Regions from separate parts of the Geodermatophilus sp. SYSU D00684 genome, predicted to be linked through region 2. Evidence: predicted binding sites of a transcription regulator. Region 2 holds the regulator's gene; each other region holds the start of a gene.

Region 1 (7,142 bases), on a different contig from region 2:
CCGGGCCGGCGGCGTCCTGGGGGTGCCGGCGTGACCACCCTGGCCCCGCCGCCGCCCCCGGTCCGGTCCGGCGGGCCGGTCCCGCCGCCGGTCCCCGCGCCCCCGCCGGCGCCCGTGCCGCCGGGCACGCTGCGCCACGAGGGCGGCACGACGCTGGCCGCCGCGGTCGCCACCGCGCTCGGCAGCTGCGCCCTGGCGCCGGTCTTCACCCGCCCGGCCTGGGTGCCGCCGGCGTTGGCGGCCGTCGCGGTGGTCGCCCTCGCCGGGCTGGCGCTGCGCGCGGCCGGCCCGGCGCTGTGGGCCTGGGCGTCCGGCGGCCGGGCGCTGCCCGCCCGCGCCGGCGCCGCCGGCGTGCCGCTGGTGCCGCTGGGCCAGCTCGCCGCCCTGCTGTGCCTGATGACGGCGCTGTTCGCCCCCGGCGACGCGATCGCCGGCTGGCTGCCCACCCCGGACTCCCTCGGCGACCTCGCCGCGGTGCTCACCGACGGCTCGGCCGAGATCCGCGAGCAGTCCACGCCGGCCCTGCCGCTGACCGGCCTGCTCGCGCTCACCGTGCTGCTGGTCGGGATCGTCGCCGTCGTCGTCGACCTGATCGCCGTCGGCGGCCGGCAGCCGGCCCTGGCCGGGCTGGGGCTGCTGGTCCTGTTCTGCGTGCCGGTCAGCACGGTCAGCGGCAGCATCGGGCTGACGGCGCTCGCGGCCCCGGCCGCGGGGCTGGCGCTGCTGCTGTGGGCCGACCAGGCGCGGCGGCTGGCCGCGCGGGCCGGGCGGCGGGGCGGCGCCGGCGGGCTCGCCGCGACCGGCACCGCCGCACTGGCCCTGGCCGCCGCGCTGGTGGGCGGCAGCGTGGTGCCGACCCTGCCCGAGGGCCGGCTGGCCGCCGGCTTCGGCCCCGGGGGCGGCGGCGGGTCGACCGGCACCGCGCTCGACGCGGCCGCGGCGCTGCAGGGCCAGCTCACGCTGCCCGAGCCGATCGACCTGTTGCGGTTCGACGCCTCGGTGCTCGACCCCGGCTACCTGCGCGTGGTGACCCTCGACGTCTACAGCGCCGCGGACGGCTGGACGGTGGGCAACCTCGACGGCGAGACGTCGGTGGCCCAGCCCGACGACCTGGCCCCGCTGCCCGGGCGCCGGGACGGGCGGCGGGTCGAGGCGACGATCACCGCCGTCGGCCACGACGACCGGTTCCTGCCGGTGCTCACCTCCCCGCTGACGGTGGAGATCGCCGACCCCGGCGCCTGGCGGTTCGACCCCACCACCGGCACCGTCTTCGGCCGCGACGTCAGCACCGTGGCCCAGAGCTACCGGGTCACCGCGGTCGAGGCCCGCCCCACCGAGGAGGAGCTGCGCACCTCCGGGGAGGTGCCGCCCGGCTCGCCCGTGCGGGAACGCGACACCGCGCTGCCGCCGCTCGACCCCGTCGTCACCGACCTGGTCGCGGGCCTGACCGCGGGCGCGGCCACCCCCTACGACGCGGTGCGCGCCATCCAGGGCCACTTCTCCCGCGCCAACGGCTTCGTCTACAGCCTGGCGACCCAGCCGGGCACCAGCGGCGACGACCTCGTCGACTTCCTGCAGCTCAAGCAGGGCTACTGCGAGCAGTACGCCGGGGCGATGGCCGCCATGGTCCGCGCCGCGGGCATCCCCGCCCGGGTCGCGCTGGGCTACACGCCCGGCCGGGTGCAGCCCGGCGGCGGGCGGCTGGTCACCAGCGACGACGCGCACGCCTGGGTCGAGGTGTACTTCGACGACCTCGGCTGGGTGCCGTTCGACCCCACCCCGATCGACAGCGAGCGCGCCGTCGACCTGCCGTGGGCGCCGCGGCCGGCCGACCAGGAGGTGCTCGAGCGCCCGCAGGACGTCCCGACGGCGCCGACCGCGCCCGCCGCGCCGACCACTCCCGTGCGGGACCGTGCCGCCGCCGGCGCCCCGCAGGGGCCCGGGTCGGCGCAGGAGTCGGCGTCGGCGCGCCCGGTGCTGGTCGCCACCGGCGTGCTGCTCGGGCTGGCCGCGCTGCTGGCCGCGCCGGCCGGCGCCCGCGCGCTCCAGCGGCGCCGCCGGGTGGCCGGCGGCAGCCCGGCGGCGCTGTGGGACGAGCTCGCCGCGACCGCGCGGGACCTCGGCCTGCCCTGGGACCCCGCGCAGACCCCGCGGCAGCAGGCGGCGGCGCTGACCCGCACCCTCGACGGCGTCGCGGTCGCCGGGGGCGCGCACCGCGCCGGCGTCCCCGACGCGGCGGACGCGATCGGGCGGCTGGCCCGCGCGGAGGAGGCGGCCAGCTACGGCCGCCCCGGCGCGGCCACCGACCCGTCCCTGGGCGCCGCGCTGACCCGGGCGCGGCGGGGGCTGGCCGCGGCGGCGGCGCCGCGGGCCCGGCTGCGGGCGCTGCTGTGGCCAGCGTCGCTGGGCGGCGCGCTCGCGGCCGCGGTCACCGCCCGGCTCCCCCGCCGGACCTCCGCCGCCTGAGCAGGGACCCCGCCGGTCCCGGCGCGCCTACATCCGGGTCGCCCAGACCGAGGCGCCGTGCCAGTCGATGGCCACGACCGGCTCGTCGCCCACGACCCAGGCGTCGTGCCCCGGCGGCAGCGAGGTGACCTCACCGGGGCCGGACTCGATCTCGGTGCCGTCGGCCATCACGACGTGGATGCGGCCGGAGACCTGGTACTGCTGGTGCGGGGCCTGGCACAGGTCGGTGCCGGCCACCGGCCGGACGTGCTCGGACCACCGCCAGCCGGGCTGGACGGTGATCCGGCCGACCTCGGCGCCGCCGGCCAGGTGCAGCAGCTCCAGCCGCCAGTTCTCGCCCTGCCGGACCTCGTCGGGGCGGTCGAAGGACAGGTGCTCCAGGGGCTGCGTCTGCGTCATCGCGACTCCCCCTCCCGATCGGCTCGTCGGGCAGGCCCCATCGTCCTCGTCCCCCCGGCGGCGGGTCGACCCCCTCGGCCACCGGAACGGCGCTGCCCCTCGGGAACGGCCATGCCCCCGGGAACGGCGACGGCCGCCGTCCCGGGTGGGACGGCGGCCGTCGGCGGGGGTCTCGCGGGCTACTGGTCGTAGCGGCGGCGGAAGCGCTCCTCGAGCCGGTTCTTCAGCGGCTGCTTGCGGGGCCGCCCGCCCCGGCTGCGGCCGCCCTGCGCGCCGCGGGCACCGGCCGGCCCGGTCTCGACGGCGCCGGTGGCCGAGCGGTAGTTGAGGACGCCGAGCGCGGCACCGCCGAACATCACGAGGAACCCGAGGACGCCCAGCGGCACGGACGGGACGACGGCGCCACCGACGAGGACGGCCAGGCCCACCACGACCAGCAGCGCACCGAGCTGGAGCTTTCGCCGGGCCCTCAGCCGGCGGTCGCCGGTGCGGACGGAGGAGGCGAACTTGGGATCGTCGTCGACGAGGGCGCGCTCGATCTGCTCCAGCAGTCGCTGCTCGTGCTCGGAGAGCGGCACCGAGACCTCCAGGTGGGCGGAGCCAGACACCACCGGGCCCGTACCCGGTGGTGACACCGAGGATACGAGCCGTCGGCGGGGTGCGAAAGGCGAGTGCGCGGCGACCCGCCGCACCGCCGTCGTGACCACCCTCACGGGGGGTCCCCGGGCGGTCCCGGGGGCCGTCTCAGCGCACCCGGCGGTCGCGCTCGCGGTGCAGCAGCGTGGCCGGCCGCACCGCGTCGGCGCCGAACCGGCGGGCCGCCCGGTCGGCGGCGAGCTCGGCGTCGCGCCGGCCGTGCTCGCGGGCGCCGAGCTCGAGCTGCCGGGGCGCCTGGCCGGCCGGGACCAGCCGCTCGGCCCGCACGCCGACCAGCCGGATCCGCGCCCGGTCCAGCCCGAGCGCGTCGAACAGGGCCCGCGCGGTCTCGTACACGTCCTGCCCGACGTCGGTGGGGACGCCGAGGGTGCGGCTGCGGGTGATGGTGGTGAAGTCGGCGAAGCGGACCTTGATGCTCACCGTGCGGGTCAGCCAGCCGCCCGCGCGCAGCCGGGCCGCCGTCCGCTCGGCCAGCCGCAGCAGCTCCCGGTGGATCACGGCGGGGTCGTCGACGTCGGTGGGGAAGGTCTCCTCGTGCCCGGTCGAGCGCTCCGGCTCGTCGGGCACCACCCGGCGGGGGTCGCGGCCCCAGGCCAGCTCGTGCAGGTGGGCGCCGGCGGCGGGGCCGAGCGCCCGCTGCAGGGTGCGCGCCGGGACGTGCGCGAGGTCGCCGACGGTGCGCAGCCCCAGCCGCAGCAGCACCTGCTCGGTCTTCGCACCCACGCCCCACAGCGCGCCGACCGGCAGCGGGTGCAGGAAGTCGATGACCTCGGCCGGGCGGACGACGAGCAGCCCGTCGGGCTTAGCGCGGGTGGAGGCGAGCTTGGCCACGAACTTGGTGCCGGCCACGCCGACGGAGCAGGTGATGCCCTGCTCGTCGAAGACGCGGGCGCGCAGGTACTCCCCGATCTCGGCGGCGTCGCCCAGCCGGCGCCCGGCCCCGCCCACGTCGAGGAAGGCCTCGTCCAGGCTCAGCGGCTCCACCAGCGGGGTCACCGACCGGAACAGCGCCATGACCGCCCGGGACACCTCGGCGTACAGCGCCGTGTCGCCCGGCAGCACGGTCGCCGTCGGGCACAGCCGCAGCGCCCGCGCCGTCGGCATGGCGGCGTGCACGCCGTACGCGCGGGCCTCATAGGTGGCCGAGGTGACCACCCCGCGGTTGCCCGCGCCGCCGACGATCACCGGCGTGCCGGCGAGCTCGGGTCGCCGGCGCACCTCGACGCTGGCGAAGAACGCGTCCATGTCGACGTGCAGCACCGTGCACCCCTCGGCACGCCCGCCCGACGACCGCACGCGACCTCCCTGCTCGAACACCTGTTCGGAGACTAGCGGCCCTCCCCGGGGGACGGCGCGCCGTCCCCGGCGTGTCCCGGCGCACGGGGAACTCGCTGGTCGGCGCATGTGTGACCGGCGCACGGGCGAGGTAGGTGGGACACGACCGACCGTCGTCCGGCGGACGGTCCCGACCCGGATCCCGGAGGAGCCCGATGGCGCTCGACGACGACGACATGACCAGCACGGAGGGTCCGGCCGACAGCGGTGCCGGCGAGGGCACGCCCGGCCAGCACGACGGTGGGGCGGACGGCGGTGCCGACAGCGGCGCGGGCCACGGCCCGGCCGACGGCGGCGCGGCCGGGGGCGGTGCCGACGGTGGCGCCGACGGCGGTGCGGACGGTGGCGCGGACGGCGGTGCCGGTCACGGCCCGGCCGACGGCGGCGCGGCCGGTGGCGGCTCGGACGGCGGCGCCGACGGCGGCGCCGACGGTGGCGCGGACGGTTCGGCCTGAGCCAGGACCCGGCCGTCGCGGGGCCGGGCGGGGCTGACGCCCGCCCGGCCCTGCGCCGGTGCACGCACCTCGACCCCGCGGTCTTCGCCGAGCGGTACTGGTCCCGCCGCCCGCTGCTCGCCCGCGCCGAGGACACCGGGGAGTCGTTCACCGACCTGCTGACGCTGACCGACGTCGACGAGCTGCTGTCGCGGCGCGGCCTGCGCACGCCGTTCCTGCGGATCGCCAAGGACGGCGCCGTCGTCGACCCGAAGCGCTTCACCACCTCCGGTGGCGCCGGGGCCGAGGTGGCCGACCAGGTCTCCTCCGACGCCGTCCTGCGGCTGTTCGCCGACGGCAGCACCGTGGTCCTGCAGGGCCTGCACCGGCTCTGGCCGCCGCTGGTCGAGTTCGCCGACCAGCTCGCCGCCGACCTGGGGCACCCGACGCAGGTCAACGCCTACGTCACGCCGCCGTCCTCGCGCGGGTTCAGCCCGCACTACGACGTCCACGACGTCTTCGTGCTGCAGGTCGCCGGCGAGAAGCACTGGACCGTCCACGAGCCGGTGCTCGAGGAGCCGCTGCGCACCCAGCCGTGGAACGACCGGGCCGCCGCGGTGGCCGCCGCCGCGGAGCGCGAGCCGGTGGTCGACGCCGTGCTGCGCCCGGGCGACGCCCTCTACCTGCCGCGCGGCTACCTGCACTCGGCGGTGGCGCTCGGGCAGACCAGCGCGCACCTGACCATCGGCGTGCACTCGGTGAGCCGCTGGGCCGCGGCCGAGTCCGCGCTGGACCTGGTGCGGGTGCTGGCCGCCGAGGACCGGGAGCTGCGCCGCGCCCTGCCGCTGGGCCTGGACCTGTCCGACCCGGCGTCGGTCCGCGACGACGTCGCCACGGTCGTGACCGCGCTGCAGGAGTGGCTGGGCCGGGTGGACCCCGGCGAGGTCGCCGAGCGGCTGCGCTCGCGGACCTGGTCGCAGGTGCGCCCCGAGCCGGTGGCGCCGCTGGCGCAGGCCACCGCGGCCGCGGCGCTCACCCCGGACACCGTGCTGCGGCTGCGCCGCCGGCTGCGCTGCGCGCTGCGGGACGCCCCGGCCACCGCCGAGGGCGAGCGGGTGGCGCTGCTGGCCGGCCGCCGCCGGCTGGAGTTCCCCGCCTCGACCCGCGCCGCGCTGGAGGGGCTGCTGGCGGCCGGCGAGCTCAAGGTCGCCGACCTGGCCGGCCTCGACGCCGACGACCGGCTCGTCCTCGCCCGCCGGCTGGTCACCGAGTCGATCGCGCTGGTCGCCGACGCGGCGGTGCAGGGCGCGCACGGGGTCGACGGCGTCCCGGCCACCGCCCCCGAGCCGGGCCCGCACGGACCGGGCGCCCCGGCGCCCGGCGCCGGCGGGGACGATGGGGAGCGTGCCGCCGCCCTCGGGACCGGGTCGTGACCCCGTCGCCTCCTCCCGGGTGACCGCCCCCGTTCGTGCCGGCCGGCTCGACGCCACCCGCTGCTCGGTCACGGCCCTGGTCCGGGGGGACTCCCCGGTGGCCACGGCCGGGCCGGCGCAGCGCTGGCTGCTCGTCGAGCAGCCGGGCCCGTGGGGCCGGGACGCGCTGACCGGCTCCCGCATCGACCCGGAGGTGACCGCCCGGCTGGGCGCGCGCGCCCGCGCCGAGGGCGTGCGGGTGCTGCTGGTCCGCCGGCCCGGCGACCGGGCCGCGGACTCCGGGCGCCGCTGGGCCTACGCCGACGGCCGCCCGGGCCGCGAGGGTCTCTGGTGGTCGACCCGCGCCGACGACGCCGACCTGGTCGAGGCGCCCTGGGACGGCTCGGTCGGCGAGCGCGCCGACCGGCCGGCGTACCTG
Region 2 (7,142 bases):
CGCGACGACGACGTGGTTCGACGCCGCCCGCCCCGACCTCGCCGACGCCGTCGGGGCGCTGCTGGCCGGCCGTACGATCGGGCGGTGAGCGACCGGTTCCTCCTCGGGCACGGCACCGAGAACGACTTCGTCGTCCTGCCCGACCCCCACGGGGACCGCTGGCCCGAGGACCGCCTCGACGCCGCCCTCGTGCGGCGGCTGTGCGAGCGCCGCGCGGGCCTCGGCGGCGACGGCGTCCTGCGGGTGGTGCGCAGCCGGCACGTGCCCGACGCGCCCGCCGTCCTCGGCGACGCGCTCGACGCCTGCGAGTGGTTCATGGACCACCGCAACGCCGACGGCTCGCACGCGGAGATGTGCGGCAACGGCATCCGGCTGTTCCTGCACGCGCTGGTCACCGAGGGCCTGCTCGACCGCGCCGCCTGCGCCGACGGCGTGCTGGTCGGCACCCGGGGGGGCCCGCGGCGGGTCGGCGCCGGCGCCGACGGCAGCTACTGGGTCGACATGGGCCCGGCCCGGCCGTTCGGCCGCGGCGAGGCCACCGTCGCCGGGCAGGCGTTCCCCGGGCAGGCGGTGTCGATGGGCAACCCGCACCTGGTCTGCCTGACGGACGCGGACCTCGACGCCCTGGACCTCACCGCCCAGCCCGGCTTCGACCCGGGCCTGTTCCCCGAGGGCGTCAACGTCGAGTTCGTGCGGGTGCTCGCGGGTCCGGCCGAGGGCGCCGACGCGCACGTGCGGCTGCGGGTGCACGAGCGCGGCGTGGGGGAGACCCGCTCCTGCGGCACCGGCGCCTGCGCCACGGCCTACGCGGCGCTGGCGGCCGGCGCGGACGGGCCCGCGGTGCGCGGCACCGTCGTGGTCGACGTCCCCGGCGGCCGGCTCACGGTGGACGTCACCCCGGAGACGACGGTGCTGCGCGGTCCCGCCGTCGTCGTCGCCTCCGGGGAGCTGACCGGGGAGTGGCTCGCCGGCTAGGGGTTGTCCGGGGTGTCCGCGCGGGTCTCGGGCTCGTCGGTGGGCGCCTCGGGCTTGTCGGCCGGGCCGGTGTTGCCGGTGCCGCGCGGCTCGCCGCGGCCGGTGTCCTGGTCGGCGCCGCCGAACGGGTTGCGGGGCGGGGTCAGGCCGGCCGGGTCGCGGCCGGGGTCGTCGGTGCCGGCGTCGCTGCTGGTGCTCACGGGGGTCCCTCCTCGGCTGTGGTGTCCGTCCCGCCCTACCCGCCTCCCGGCGGGATGCACCTGACCCGTTCCGGTGTTGTAGGGGGCGTATGACGACTGCAGAGACGACAACCCAGGTGACCGGCGTGGCCTCGCGTGTCACGCTGGACGCGATGACGACCGCCCCCGAGAACACCCCGCTCGACGACGACACGCTCGTCGAGACCCGTCCCGCGCCGGCCGGCCAGTGGGACGAGGACGACGACACGACCGGCTCCTACGCGCTCGAGGCCCGTGGCGCTCTGCGCCGCGTCGCCGGGCTGTCCACCGAGCTCGCCGACGTCACCGAGGTCGAGTACCGGCAGCTGCGCCTCGAGCGCGTCGTGCTCGTCGGTGTGTGGACCGAGGGCACCCAGGCCGACGCCGACCGCTCGCTGGCCGAGCTGGCCGCGCTCGCCGAGACCGCGGGCTCCCAGGTCCTCGAGGCCGTGAGCCAGCGGCGGGACAAGCCCGACGCCGGCACCTACGTGGGCTCGGGCAAGGCCAACGAGATCCGCGACATCGTGGCCGCGACCGGCGCGGACACCGTGATCTGCGACGGCGAGCTGACCCCCGGCCAGCTCAACGCGCTGGAGAAGATCCTCAAGGTCAAGGTGGTCGACCGGACCGCGCTGATCCTCGACATCTTCGCCCAGCACGCCACCAGCCGGGAGGGCAAGGCCCAGGTCGAGCTCGCCCAGATGCAGTACATGCTGCCGCGGCTGCGCGGCTGGGGTGAGTCGCTGTCCCGGCAGGCCGGTGGCCGCGTCGCCGGCGGTGGCGGCATCGGGACCCGCGGTCCCGGTGAGACGAAGATCGAGACCGACCGGCGGCGGATCCGGTCGCGGGTGAGCAAGCTGCGCCGCGAGATCGCCGGCATGGCGACCGCCCGGGCCACCCAGCGCTCGGGCCGCGACCGCAACGCCGTCCCCGGCGTGGCGATCGCCGGCTACACCAACGCCGGCAAGTCCAGCCTGCTCAACCGGCTGACCGGCGCGGGCGTGCTGGTGGAGAACGCGCTGTTCGCCACCCTCGACCCGACGGTGCGCCGGGCCCAGTCGCCCGACGGTCGCGAGTACACGCTCACCGACACCGTCGGGTTCGTGCGGCACCTGCCGCACCAGCTCGTCGACGCGTTCCGCTCCACGCTGGAGGAGGTGGCCGGCGCCGACCTGCTGCTGCACGTCGTCGACGGCTCCGACCCCGACCCGCTCGGCCAGATCGACGCGGTGCACGTGGTGCTGCGCGAGATCGACGCGGCGGCGGTGCCCGAGCTGATCGTCGTCAACAAGGTCGACGCCATGACCGAGGACGACGTGCTGACCCTGCGCCGGGCGCTGCCCGGGGCCGTGTGGGTCTCCGCGCGCACCGGCGAGGGCATCGAGCAGCTGCGCGAGGTCGTGGCCGCCCGGCTGCCGCACCCGGACGTCGAGGTCGACGTGCTCGTCCCCTACGACCGCGGCGACCTGGTCGCCCGCGTGCACCGCGACGGCGAGGTGCTCAGCGAGGAGCACGAGGCCGCCGGCACCCGGCTGACCGCCCGCGTCGACGGCGGCCTGGCCGCCGCGCTCGAGCGGTTCGCCGTCCCGGTCGGCTGACCGCCTCCTCCACCCCGGACCGCCCGGGTGCCCGGCCCCGCGCCGGGTGCCCGGGCGGCTCGCCGTTCCGGCCCGTGAGATCACGGGCGGGTCACGGCCCGGTACCGTGACCCGGTGACCAGCGGCGTGGTGCGGCGCACCTCCGGCGCGCCGGCCGGGCGCCCGGGAGGGGCCGCCCGGCCGCCCGCCGTGGTCGGTGCCGGCCGCCCGCCGTGGTGGCTGCTGCTCGTCGCGCTCGCGTTCACCGTCGGGGTCACCGTCGACCTGCTCAGCCGCGGGGTGCTCGAGCGGCTGGACCTCGAGGTCTCCGAGGTGGTCAGCGCCTGGGACCTGCGCGACTCCCCGGCCTACTGGCCGGTGTGGGCGGTCACCCAGATCGGCGGCCGCGGCACCATCCTCATCGTGCTGGCCGCCCTGGTCGGCTGGCTGTGCCTGCGGGAACGGACGCTGCTGCCCCTGCTGCGGGTGGTCACCGCGCTGGCCCTCCTCACCGTCGTCGTCTACGCGTTCAAGTTCGGCACCGGCCGCACCGCCCCTGCCTATCCCGGCTCGTTCTTCCACCGCGACGGCGCCAGCTACCCCTCCGGGCACGTGGCCAACGCCGTGCTCATGTGGGGCGTGGCGCGCTGGCAGGCGGTCGAGTACGGGCTCGGTCCGCGGGTGCAGCGCACCCTGTGGTGGCTGGCCGTCGTCGGCCCGGTGGCCACCGGGATCGCGATGGTCTCGCTGGACTTCCACTGGGTCACCGACGCCGTCGTGGGCGCGGCCGTCGGGCTCCTGCTGCTGGGCGTGGTTCACGCACTCGACGCGCTGGTGCTGTCACGCTGGGCGAGTGCCCGAGCCGGCCGCCCCTCCGCGTAGCGCCGCCCGGCGGGCCCCGGCCGTCCTGCTGACGACGGTCCTGCTCGCCCTCCCGGCGGGCCCGGCCGCCGCCGAGGAGCCGGCCGCCCCCTCGGTCCGCTGCCAGGTGACCGACCCCCGGCTGGCCGAGCTCTCCGGCCTCGTCGACGTCGGCGACCGGGTGCTCGCCATGGTCGACGGCGGCGACCAGGTCACCGTGTACGTGCTCGACGGCGCCTGCCAGGTGGTCGACGTGACCACCGCGCCGGTGGACCCCTACGACCCCGAGGACCTCGGCGTCGGCCCGGACGGCACGGTGTGGCTGGCCGACACCGGCGACAACACCGCGGTCCGGACGACGGTCGCGCTCGTCGCGCTGCGGCCCGACGGCGGGACGGCGCTGTACCGGCTGACCTATCCCGACGGCCCGCACGACGCCGAGGCGCTGCTGCTCGCCCCCGACGGCACGCCGTACGTGGTGACCAAGGAGGTGCTCGGGGCCAGCCACGTCTACCGGCCGGCCGCGCCGCTGGCCGACGGCGGCACGGTCGCGCTGGCCGACGTCGGCACGGTGGTGTTCACGCTGACCGGCACGCCCGGCGGTCCCGTGGGCCGGGCGGGGCAGCTGATGGTCACCGGCGGGGCGGTGGCCCGCGACGGCAGCCGGATCGCGCTGCGGACCTACACCGACGCCTACGTCTGGCCGCTGACCGGCGCCGACGTGCCGGGGGCGCTGGCCGGGGAGCCGGTGCGGATCGCGCTGCCCGAGGCGCCGCAGGGGGAGGCGGTGTCGTTCACCGCCGACGGGAGCGCGCTGCTGGTGGCCGGCGAGGGCGTGCCCGGGGACGTCACCTCGGTGCCGGTCCCGGCGGGGTCCGCGCCGTCCGCCCCGGCGGGGGCCGACCCGGCCGACCCGTCGCCGTCGGCGCTGCTCGGCGGGGACTCCGCGGGCCTGTCGCCGGTGACCGGGGGCGTGGCCGCGGCCGTCGTCGCGACCGTGCTGGTGTGGTTGGGCGGGCGGCTGCGCCGCCGCCGGTCCGGTGGTCCGCCCGCCGGCGCCTGAGCTCCGGCGCCGGCGGGGGACCTGCGGCTCAGACCCGCCGCAGGACGGTGACGACGCGGCCGAGGATGGTGGCCTCGTCGCCCGGGATCGGCTCGTAGGCCGGGTTGTGCGGCAGCAGCCAGACGTGCCCGTCCCGGCGCTTGTAGGTCTTGACCGTGGCCTCGCCGTCGAGCATCGCGGCGACGATCTCGCCGTTCTCGGCGGTGGGCTGCTGGCGGACGACGACCCAGTCGCCGTCGCAGATGGCCGCGTCGACCATCGAGTCACCGGCGACGCGCAGCATGAACAGCGTGCCCTCGCCGACGAGCTCGCGGGGGAGCGGGAAGACGTCCTCGACGGCCTGCTCGGCGAGCACCGGGCCACCGGCCGCGATCCGCCCGACCAGCGGCACGTAGGTGGGCGCGGTCGAGCCGTCGGCGGCCGCGGCGGGCGCGGCCGGGGCGGTCTCGCCCGTGGTCTCGCCGGGCAGTCGCACGTCGAGCGCGCGGGGCCGGTTGGGGTCGCGCCGCAGCCAGCCCTTCTTCTGCAGCACCGACAGCTGGTGGGCGACCGACGACGCCGACGACAGGCCGACCGCCTCGCCGATCTCGCGCACCGAGGGCGGGTAGCCGCGCCGCTCGATCGAGTCGCGGATGACCTCGAGGACCCGGCGCTGCCGCTGGGTCAGGCCGTCGCCGGCCTCGCCGCGGTCGGGGAAGGTGCGCACGGCGCCCGCGCCGTCCGCGCCGGCGCCGCGCTCCGCGGCCGGACGGCGGGTCGTCGTGCCGCCGCCCCGGGTGCCCTGGCCGGTCCCGCTCGTGCCCGCCACGTCTCCTCCTCGCCGGCCGCGTCCCCGCGGCCCGTCCGTCGCCCTCCCGGCCCGAGGCCGGTCGGCGGGCGGTGCGCCCGCACGGACCGTAGCGCGCCGGCGCCGCAGGTTCAAACGTGTGTTCGAAGGACACGCCGCGCCGCTCTCGCCCTCGTCGGACCCGTGCGGTAGACATCCGATCAGACGTTCGATCGAACAGGCGTTCGATGCGGTCGACCCGATCAGGAGGAGCGGTCATGGGCAGCGTGCGGCAGGCAGTGCTCGAGTTCGACGCGGCGGTCCGGGTCCCGTGGCGGCCGCCGCTCCGCGGGGAGGGCGCGACGGCGGCCGCCGGTGCCGGCCGCTCCACGTCGCCGGCGCGCACCGACCGGCCGGCACCGCGCGCCGCCCTGCCGGGCTCGGGTCCCCGCGTCACCGGGCACCTGCGGCCGGTGCCCGACCTCCCCGCCGCGGCGCCCGCGCGCACCGTCGGGCGGGCGGCCGAGGGGCCGCGCACCCGCCGCGACCCGGCCCGCCCGAGCGGTCGGCCGGTGCGCTCGGAGCCCGCCCGGGCCGCCGTCCGCGCGAGGTGCGCGCCGGCCCCGGCTCCGGTGCGGCTCACCCGCCGGGGGCGCCGCCTGGTCACCGTTCTGGTCCTCGCCGCCGGCGTGGGCGGCGCCGCCGTCGGCCGGGAGTTCCTCGCCCCCCACGACGGCCTGCGCCTGGCCGGCGGGAGCAGCGTCGTGGTCGAGAGCGGGGACACGGTGTGGTCGATCGCCGCGGAGGTCGCCGGCGCCGACCAGGACGTGCGCGCGGTGGTCGATGCGATCGAGGCGCTCAACGACCTGGAGGGGGCGGTCGTCGTCCCCGGTCAGGTGCTCCGCGTGCCGTAGGCGCCCTGCCCGGCGCCGTCACCGCGGAGATGTGACGAGACCGCGCCGGTGAGTTCGTCAACCATGCAGGCGCCGTCGTTTACGGTCCGGAGTCGTCGGGACACTTACGGTCAGGAGCGTGTCAGCAGCCGTGAACAGCAGCGCAGCGGTGACCTTCCGGTCCCCGCAGGACGTCGAGGTCCTCGTGGACGGCGCGTGGGTGCCGGGCGCCATGCTCGGCTGGCGCCACGACGTGACCGGCGGCTGCGAGGCCGGCGTCCGGCTGCGCGACGCCGCGGGAGCGGACAGCTGGGTGGACCTGGCCGCCGTGCGGCTGCCCGAGCGGCACCTGACGCTGGCCTCCGGGCGCACGGACCTGGCCGCGGACCCCACGGGGACGGCCGTGCTCCCGGCCGTGGACCGGCGCGCGGTCGTCCCGGGTGCCCACGCCGCCCGCCGCGGTGCCCGCCGGCACGGCGGTGACGTCACCGCCGAGCAGCCCGCCGTCCGCCCCGCCACGGCCGGGCGGCACCGCGCTCCCGCCGGCTCCGGCCGGCACCGGGCGGTGACCACCGAGATGCCGGTCGTCAACTGCCCCGCTCCGGCCGGCGGCGCGGCCGCGGAGGAGTCGGACATGCTGACCCGCCCCATCCGCCTCGGCGACCTGGTCCCGCACCCCCGCGGCGGCCGCCCCGCGGTCCGTCCTCCCGCCTGACCCGACGCCGGGGGCGCGCCCCCGGCGGTCCTCCGTCACCTCCGCCGGTGTCCCGCCGGACGTCCCGGGGAGGA
Region 3 (7,142 bases), on a different contig from region 2:
CTGCACCCCGACGGCGACGTCGTCCGCACCAGCTGGCCCGGCGTCGACGACCCGGCCGGCGGCCCGCTGGACGGCGCCCCCGACCGGCGCACCCTGCGCCGGCGGGTGCCCGCCTAGCCGCGCAGCGCCGCGCGGACGAGCGCGACCTCCCCGGCGTGCGCGGCGGCGTCCCCGGGCGTCTCCAGGACGACGGGGCAGTCGGCGGCGCGCGCGACCTCGAGCAGCAGCTCCAGCGGGATCTCCCCGTCGGTCAGTGGCGCGTGCCGGTCGCGGCCTGAGCCGTGCGGGTCGCGGCTGTTGTTGAGGTGCACGAGGTCCACCCGCCCGGTGACCGCGCGGACGTCGGCGACGGCGGTGGCGAGGTCCCAGCCGGCGGCCCACGCGTGGCAGGTGTCGAGCACGAACCCCGCGCCGAACTCCCCGACGGCGTCCCACAGCCGGGCCACCGCGCCGAGCTCGCGGGCCATCGCGTTCTCGCCGCCGGCGGTGTTCTCGATGAGCAGCGGCAGCGGGAGGCCGCCGTCCTCGGCCTGCCGCGCGAACGTCTTGCGCCAGTTGTCGAACCCGGCGGCGGGGTCGTCCTTGGCGAGCACGTGGCCGCCGTGCACGACCATCCCGCGGGCGCCGATCGCCGCCGCCGCCCGCGCGTGCACCGCGAGGTTCTTCCGGCTCGGGATGCGGATCCGGTTGTTGGTCGAGGCCACGTTGAGCACGTACGGCGCGTGCACGAAGACGGCGACGTCGGAGGCGAGCAGGTCCTCGGCGTCCGGGCGCGGCGGCGGCGCCTTCCAGCCCTGCGGGTCGCCGAGGAAGACCTGCACGCCGTCGGCGTCCATCTCCGCGGCCCGGGCCAGCGGCCCGCCCGCGTCCAGCTCGTTGTCCTCGGTCAGGCCGGGGCCGACGTGTACGCCGATCGGGTGCTCCGCCACCCCGGCGACAGTAGTTCCGCCCCGGACGGGGACCCACCCGTATCGCGCAGGTCACGTCCTCGTTGGGACACGTGACGGCGGACATGCGCGGGCGGTGACGCGCGCCGTGACCACGGGGACGCAGACGGAGGGGACGCAGGGGATGACGACGGGGACGGCGACCACCGGCACGGTGCGGCGGGCCGCGCGGCGGTTCCTGGCCGCGCTCGTGCTCGTGGTGGCCGCCGTCCTGGGCGGCGCGGTCCTGCTGCCGCCCGCCGCGAGCGCCGCCCCGTCGGTCACCGTCGAGATCCGCGACCTCACCCCGCCGCTGGTCTCGGTCGACCCCGGCGGCACGGTCACCTTCACCAACCGGATCGAGCCGAAGACGGTGCAGGTCGGCGGCGGGCTGCTGCCCTCGCTGGTCACCGGGCAGGTGTTCACCGACGTCACGCTCGGCCTGCCCTCGGGTCCGGAGCCGCTGCCGAAGGACGCGAGCGTCACCGAGCGCTTCGACAGCACCTGCCTGACCTGCACGATCACCTACACGTACCGGGTCGTCGTCCCGGACACCTCGATCGCCGGGAGCGTGCTGAACACCGTCACCACCCGGGCGCTGAGCACGCTGCCGCAGACGCAGCTCGTCACCTACGACGGCCGGCAGACGACGGTGCAGATCGGCGTCCCGACGCCGTTCCTCGTCACCACGCTGCTGCCGCTGCCGAACCTGCCCTCGGTCGGCCTGCCGCGGCTGCCGGCCGTCGACGTCCCGCTGCCCTCCCTGCCGTCGCTCCCGGTGCCGGCCCCCACCGACCCGACCGCGCCGCAGGTCCCGGCCGCCGCGCCGGCGGCCCCGCGGGGGATCGACGGCCACGCCTACTCCTACGACCTCGGCGGCGGCGCGGCGCGGATGGCGCCCTCCGGCGGCGGGTCCGCGGCCTTCGACCCGTCGCGGCTGCCCGGGGCCGGCGTCCCGTCCGGGACCGCGTCCGGGAGTGGCGGCACCGACGGCTCCGGCGGGGTCGCGGGCGGCTACGACGGCGCCGCGGTGCCGGTCTTCGGTGAGCTCGGCGGGCTCGGCGGCGGCGCGCTGGACGAGGAGAGCAGCACCGTGACTGCCGACGGCGCCTCCCCCGGCCCCGCCCTGCCGTTTGCCGCGCTGGTCGCCGTCGTCGCCCTGGCCGGCAGCACCGCCGCGCTCGTCCGCACCTCCCGGGCGGTCCGCTCCCGCTGACCCCGGCGGGCGCCGGTGGGCGCGCTGGTACCCTCGGGGGGCGCGTCCCGTGTGCCGTCCGAGGCAGGCAGGGCGCGCGACGCGTGTACGACCCTCCTGCTGCAGACGTCCTGCAGCCGCCCAGACCAGAGGAGGTGGGGTTCTCCGTGCGTCACTACGAACTGATGGTCATCCTCGACCCCGACCTGGAGGAGCGCACGATCGCTCCCTCCCTCGACCGGTTTCTGACCGTCGTCACCAACTCCGGTGGCACCGTCAAGACCGAGATCTGGGGCCGGCGCCGCCTGGCCTACGAGATCAAGAAGCACGTCGAGGGTATCTACGCCGTCGTCGACATCCAGGCCGAGCCCGCCGCGGTCGCCGAGCTCGACCGGCAGCTCAACCTGAACGAGTCGGTCCTGCGGACCAAGCTGCTCCGGCCCGAGGTCCACTGACCATGGCCGGCGAGACCGTCATCACCGTCATCGGCAACCTGACCTCCGACCCGGAGCTGCGGTTCACGCCGTCGGGGGCCGCGGTCGCCAACTTCACGGTCGCCTCGACGCCGCGCACCTTCGACCGGCAGTCGCAGGAGTGGAAGGACGGCGAGGCGCTGTTCCTCCGCTGCAACGTCTGGCGGCAGGCGGCCGAGAACGTGGCCGAGTCCCTCACCCGCGGCTCGCGGGTCATCGTCTCGGGGCGCCTCAAGCAGCGCTCGTTCGAGACGAAGGAGGGCGAGAAGCGCACCGTCGTCGAGCTCGAGGTCGACGAGATCGGCCCCTCGCTGCGCTACGCCACCGCGAAGGTCACCCGCGCCTCGCGCGGTGAGGGTGGCGGCGGCGGTGGCGGTTTCGGCGGCGGTGGCGGTGGCGGCGGTTTCGGCGGCGGCGCGAGCGACCCGTGGTCGACGCCCGCCGGCCCGTCCGACGAGCCTCCCTTCTGACAGAAGGACCTCCTCGCCCCCCACGCCGCGCTCCGCACGGCGCGGGCCCCTGCGAGGGGGCCATCCACACCCCAGATCTAGTCGTACCTGGAGAACCCAGTGCCCAAGCCCCCCGTGCGCAAGCCCAAGAAGAAGGTCTGCCAGTTCTGCAAGGACAAGGCGACCTACATCGACTACAAGGACACGACGCTGCTGCGGAAGTTCATCTCCGACCGCGGCAAGATCCGTGCCCGCCGCGTGAGCGGCAACTGCAGCCAGCACCAGCGGGACGTCGCCACGGCCGTCAAGAACAGCCGTGAGATGGCCCTGCTGCCCTACACCTCGACGGCGCGCTGACCATGAGCACGATGAAGCTGATCCTCACGCAGGAGGTCACCGGTCTCGGGTCCTCCGGTGACACCGTCGAGGTCAAGGGCGGCTACGGCCGCAACTACCTCCTGCCCCGCGGCCTGGCCATCGTCGCCACCCGCGGTGCCGAGAAGCAGGTCGAGTCGCTGCGCCGGGCGCGTGCCGCCCGCGAGGTGCGGTCGCTCGATGAGGCCCAGGCCGTGGCCGGCCGCCTCTCCGGCCTGACGGTCCGGGTGCCCGCCCGCGCCGGCGACGGCGGCCGCCTGTTCGGCCGCGTCACCACCGCCGACGTCGCCGCGGCCGTCACGGCCGCCGGTGGCCCGGAGCTGGACCGCCGCCGCATCGAGCTGCCGAGCAGCATCAAGACCACCGGCAAGCACACCGTCACCGTGCGGGTGCACCCGGAGGTCACGGCGACCCTCCCCATCGAGGTCGTCGCCGGCTGAGAACGCCGCAGCACCGCCCGCGAGGGGCGTCGGACACCCGTCCGGCGCCCCTCGCGGCGTCTCGGGGGCCGTGCCCGCCCTCCCGGGCCCCCCGAGCCCCCGGACCGCGGCGAGGGGACGTGTCGCGGGCCCGCCGGACGGCGGGGTCGCGGCCGGGCTCCCGTGCCGGTGGGCGCCTGTGACGGCTGCGCCGGGCGGGACGACACGACACGCCCGGAGCCCCCGGCGCGCCGACTTTCTCGTGTCCACAGCCGGTGGGCGGCCGGGGCGCAGGTGACGCCCGCGGGACCGCGGCACGAGGGGTCGGTGTCCTCCCCGTCTCCACATGTCGACTCCGGCTGTCCACCGACTTGTCCACAAGTTGTGCAGAACGCGGCCCACACGGGTGTTGGACGGGTCCGTCCCCGCTTCCTAACGTCGTCTCCTGCGCCGGACCTCCGCGAACTGTCGGTGGCTCCGGGTAGTGATGTCCTCGAACGCGTGTTCGAGCGGCACGCGAGGCGTCCTGGTGCTTCCCCCACCGGGCCCCGGCCGGGCGGCCGGGGTCTGTACGCGCGCGCGTGCCCCGAGGAGAGGGAGGTACCCAGGTGGCGGTGGCCGACGACTTCAGCCGGCCGCAGGCGACGGCGCCGGAGTACGACCGGCAGCCGCCGCAGGACGTCGCGGCCGAGCAGTCGGTGCTGGGCGGCATGCTGATGAGCAAGGACGCCATCGCCGACGTGGTGGAGCAGCTGACCGGCAACGACTTCTACCGGCCGGCGCACCAGTTGATCTACGACTGCATCCTCGACCTGTACGGCCGGGGTGAGCCGGCCGACGCGATCACCGTCGCCGCGGAGCTCAACCGCACCGACCAGCTGTCGAAGATGGGCGGCGCGGTCTACCTGCACACCCTCATCGCCTCGACGCCGACGGCGGCCAACGCGGGCTACTACGCCCAGATCGTGGCCGAGCAGGCCACCCTGCGCCGCCTGGTCGAGGCCGGCACCCGCGTGGTGCAGCTGGGCTACGGCGCGGCCGGCGGGCGGGGCGACGTCGACGACATCGTCGACCGCGCGCAGCAGGAGATCTACGAGGTCACCGAGAAGCGGATGAGCGAGGACTACTCGCGCCTCGAGGACGTCCTGCAGCCCACGATGGACGAGCTCGACGCCATCGCCTCCCGCGGCGGCACCGCCCGCGGCGTGCCCACCGGCATCCGCGACCTCGACGAGCTGACCAACGGCCTGCAGGCGGGCCAGATGGTCGTCATCGCCGCCCGCCCCGGTGTGGGCAAGTCGACCCTGGGGCTGGACATCGCGCGGTCGGCCACGGTCAAGCACCACATGCCGGCCGTCATCTTCTCGCTCGAGATGAGCAAGCACGAGATCACCATGCGTCTGCTGTCGGCCGAGGCGAAGGTGCCGCTGCACCACATGCGCGCCGGCACGCTGTCCGACGAGGACTGGTCGAAGCTGGCCCGCCGGATGGGCGAGGTGGCCGACGCCCCGCTCTACATCGACGACTCGCCGAACATGACGATGATGGAGATCCGGGCCAAGGCGCGGCGGCTCAAGCAGCGCAACGACCTCAAGCTCGTGGTCATCGACTACCTCCAGCTCATGACGTCGGGCAAGCGCGTCGAGAGCCGCCAGCAGGAGGTCTCCGAGTTCTCCCGGGCGCTGAAGCTGCTGGCCAAGGAGCTCGAGGTCCCGGTCATCGCGATGTCGCAGCTCAACCGCGGGTCCGAGCAGCGTCAGGACAAGAAGCCGATGCTGTCGGACCTCCGTGAGTCCGGCTCGATCGAGCAGGACGCCGACATGGTCATGATGATCCACCGCGAGGACATGTACGAGAAGGAGAGCCCGCGGGCCGGCGAGGCCGACATCATGCTGGTCAAGCACCGCAACGGCCCGACGGCCAACGTCACCGTCGCCTTCCAGGGCCACTACAGCCGCTTCGTCGACATGGCCAACTGAGACATGGCCAACTGAGGCATGGCCAACTGAGACATGGCCAACTGAGACATGGCCGACCGAGACACGGCCGACCGAGAGGCCGCGCGCACGCGCAGGAGGGCCCGGGACCGTCGTGGTCCCGGGCCCTACGCGTGTTCGGTCAGCGGTCAGGCCACCGCGACCTGAGCCAGGCTCTGCGTCCGTGCGTGGATCTGCCCGCGCGCCACGTTCAGCGTGCCGGTCATGCCGTAGACGGTCCGGTTGAGCGCCGCAAGTGCCAGGTCGCCGGTCTGCATGGTCACCGCCCCGTGCATCGGGACCTCGACGTCGGGCCACTCGGTGTCGGGTGTGATCTGGTCCAGCGGTGGTAGGGGGAAGGGCAGGACGAGGTACCCGCGCACGATGAGGGACACCGTCGTCCCCGCGGGGAGGAGAGCGACCATCCGCACATCGAGGACCCCGACGCCGTCCGCACGGATCAGCAGGAAATCGGTGCCGGTGACCTGGGCGCCGACCATGGGCCCCTCCAGCATCGTCCCCTCGATGCCCACGTCCATCCTCAGCCCCTCGGGCACGACCCCGATCGGCACGGTGCCGGTCATCGTCGCCTCCAGGACGTAGCCGTCCATGTTCCCTCCTCCGATCGCTGCGGCGGTCGGTCCATGGCAGCCCGGCCGGCGGCGAGGGTGCAGGTGGGCGTGCACGACGTCCCGTGCCGTTCACCGGTTGTCCGCACCAGAACACGCGGTGTTCCACGTGGATCACCGAGCGCGACGTTGCAGCGACACACCGTCGCACTGCAACGTCGTGACCCCGGTGGCACCCGCTCGTTGGTCCGGGCCGAGCACCGCCGAGCCCGGCCGTGTCCTCGACCGACCGCTCACCGTCGAGAGGCCAACGCGTGACGACCCTGCCCGAGCACCCCCGCACCGACGAGCCCGCGGCCACGCACAGCCGCCGCCGCTTCCTCACCTACCTCGTCGCGGCCCCGACGCTCGCCGTCGCCGCGCAGGTCGTCGCCGACGTGGCCGGCCCGGCGACCGCGCAGGCGCTGCCCTCGCTGCCCGCGCCGGCCGAGCTCCTCGACCTCGGGGACGTGCTGATCCTCGCCGGCAAGCCCACCGAGGACCTCATCGTCGTCACCGTCGACGGGCAGGGCCGGGTCGGGCTCGCCCTCCCCCGCACCGAGGTCGGCCAGGGCATCACCACCGCCGTCGCCATGCTGCTGGCCGACGAGCTGGACGTGCCGCTGGACCGTGTCGACGTCACCCTCGCCGACGCCCGCCCCGAGCTGGTGTTCAACCAGCTCACCGGCGGCTCCAACACCATGCGCAGCGTCTACGGCCC

The links. The regulator LexA, encoded in region 2, represses DNA repair genes until DNA is damaged. The targets are predictions, from matches to a motif close to TCGAACANNTGTTCGA.
Region 1: dinB (DNA polymerase IV) is a predicted target of LexA. The motif match lies at 4,832-4,847, and genes of this name have one in related genera.
Region 3: dnaB (replicative DNA helicase) is a predicted target of LexA. The motif match lies at 4,331-4,346, and genes of this name have one in related genera.

What each region holds. Positions count from the first base shown of each region.
Region 1 is NZ_JBJGZI010000023.1:55,884-63,025, forward strand. Features, by position in the region: gene ACI79L_RS17115 (DUF58 domain-containing protein) at 1-34, shown strand, start outside; gene ACI79L_RS17120 (transglutaminase family protein) at 31-2,466, shown strand; gene ACI79L_RS17125 (cupin domain-containing protein) at 2,494-2,865, opposite strand; gene ACI79L_RS17130 (DUF3040 domain-containing protein) at 3,045-3,473, opposite strand; gene dinB (DNA polymerase IV) at 3,610-4,782, opposite strand; gene ACI79L_RS17140 (BatC protein) at 5,013-5,312, shown strand; gene ACI79L_RS17145 (cupin domain-containing protein) at 5,600-6,724, shown strand; gene ACI79L_RS17150 (sucrase ferredoxin) at 6,744-7,142, shown strand, end outside.
Region 2 is NZ_JBJGZI010000028.1:48,230-55,371, reverse strand. Features, by position in the region: gene miaA (tRNA (adenosine(37)-N6)-dimethylallyltransferase MiaA) at 1-88, shown strand, start outside; gene dapF (diaminopimelate epimerase) at 85-975, shown strand; gene ACI79L_RS19125 (hypothetical protein) at 972-1,175, opposite strand; gene hflX (GTPase HflX) at 1,328-2,791, shown strand; gene ACI79L_RS19115 (phosphatase PAP2 family protein) at 2,906-3,652, shown strand; gene ACI79L_RS19110 (hypothetical protein) at 3,624-4,694, shown strand; gene lexA (transcriptional repressor LexA) at 4,723-5,502, opposite strand; gene ACI79L_RS19100 (LysM peptidoglycan-binding domain-containing protein) at 5,739-6,374, shown strand; gene ACI79L_RS19095 (hypothetical protein) at 6,493-7,068, shown strand.
Region 3 is NZ_JBJGZI010000015.1:108,892-116,033, reverse strand. Features, by position in the region: gene ACI79L_RS13005 (glycosyltransferase family 87 protein) at 1-117, shown strand, start outside; gene ACI79L_RS13000 (deoxyribonuclease IV) at 114-929, opposite strand; gene ACI79L_RS12995 (hypothetical protein) at 1,072-2,142, shown strand; gene rpsF (30S ribosomal protein S6) at 2,289-2,576, shown strand; gene ACI79L_RS12985 (single-stranded DNA-binding protein) at 2,579-3,064, shown strand; gene rpsR (30S ribosomal protein S18) at 3,164-3,400, shown strand; gene rplI (50S ribosomal protein L9) at 3,412-3,858, shown strand; gene dnaB (replicative DNA helicase) at 4,452-5,816, shown strand; gene ACI79L_RS12965 (DUF3237 family protein) at 5,963-6,424, opposite strand; gene ACI79L_RS12960 (molybdopterin cofactor-binding domain-containing protein) at 6,697-7,142, shown strand, end outside.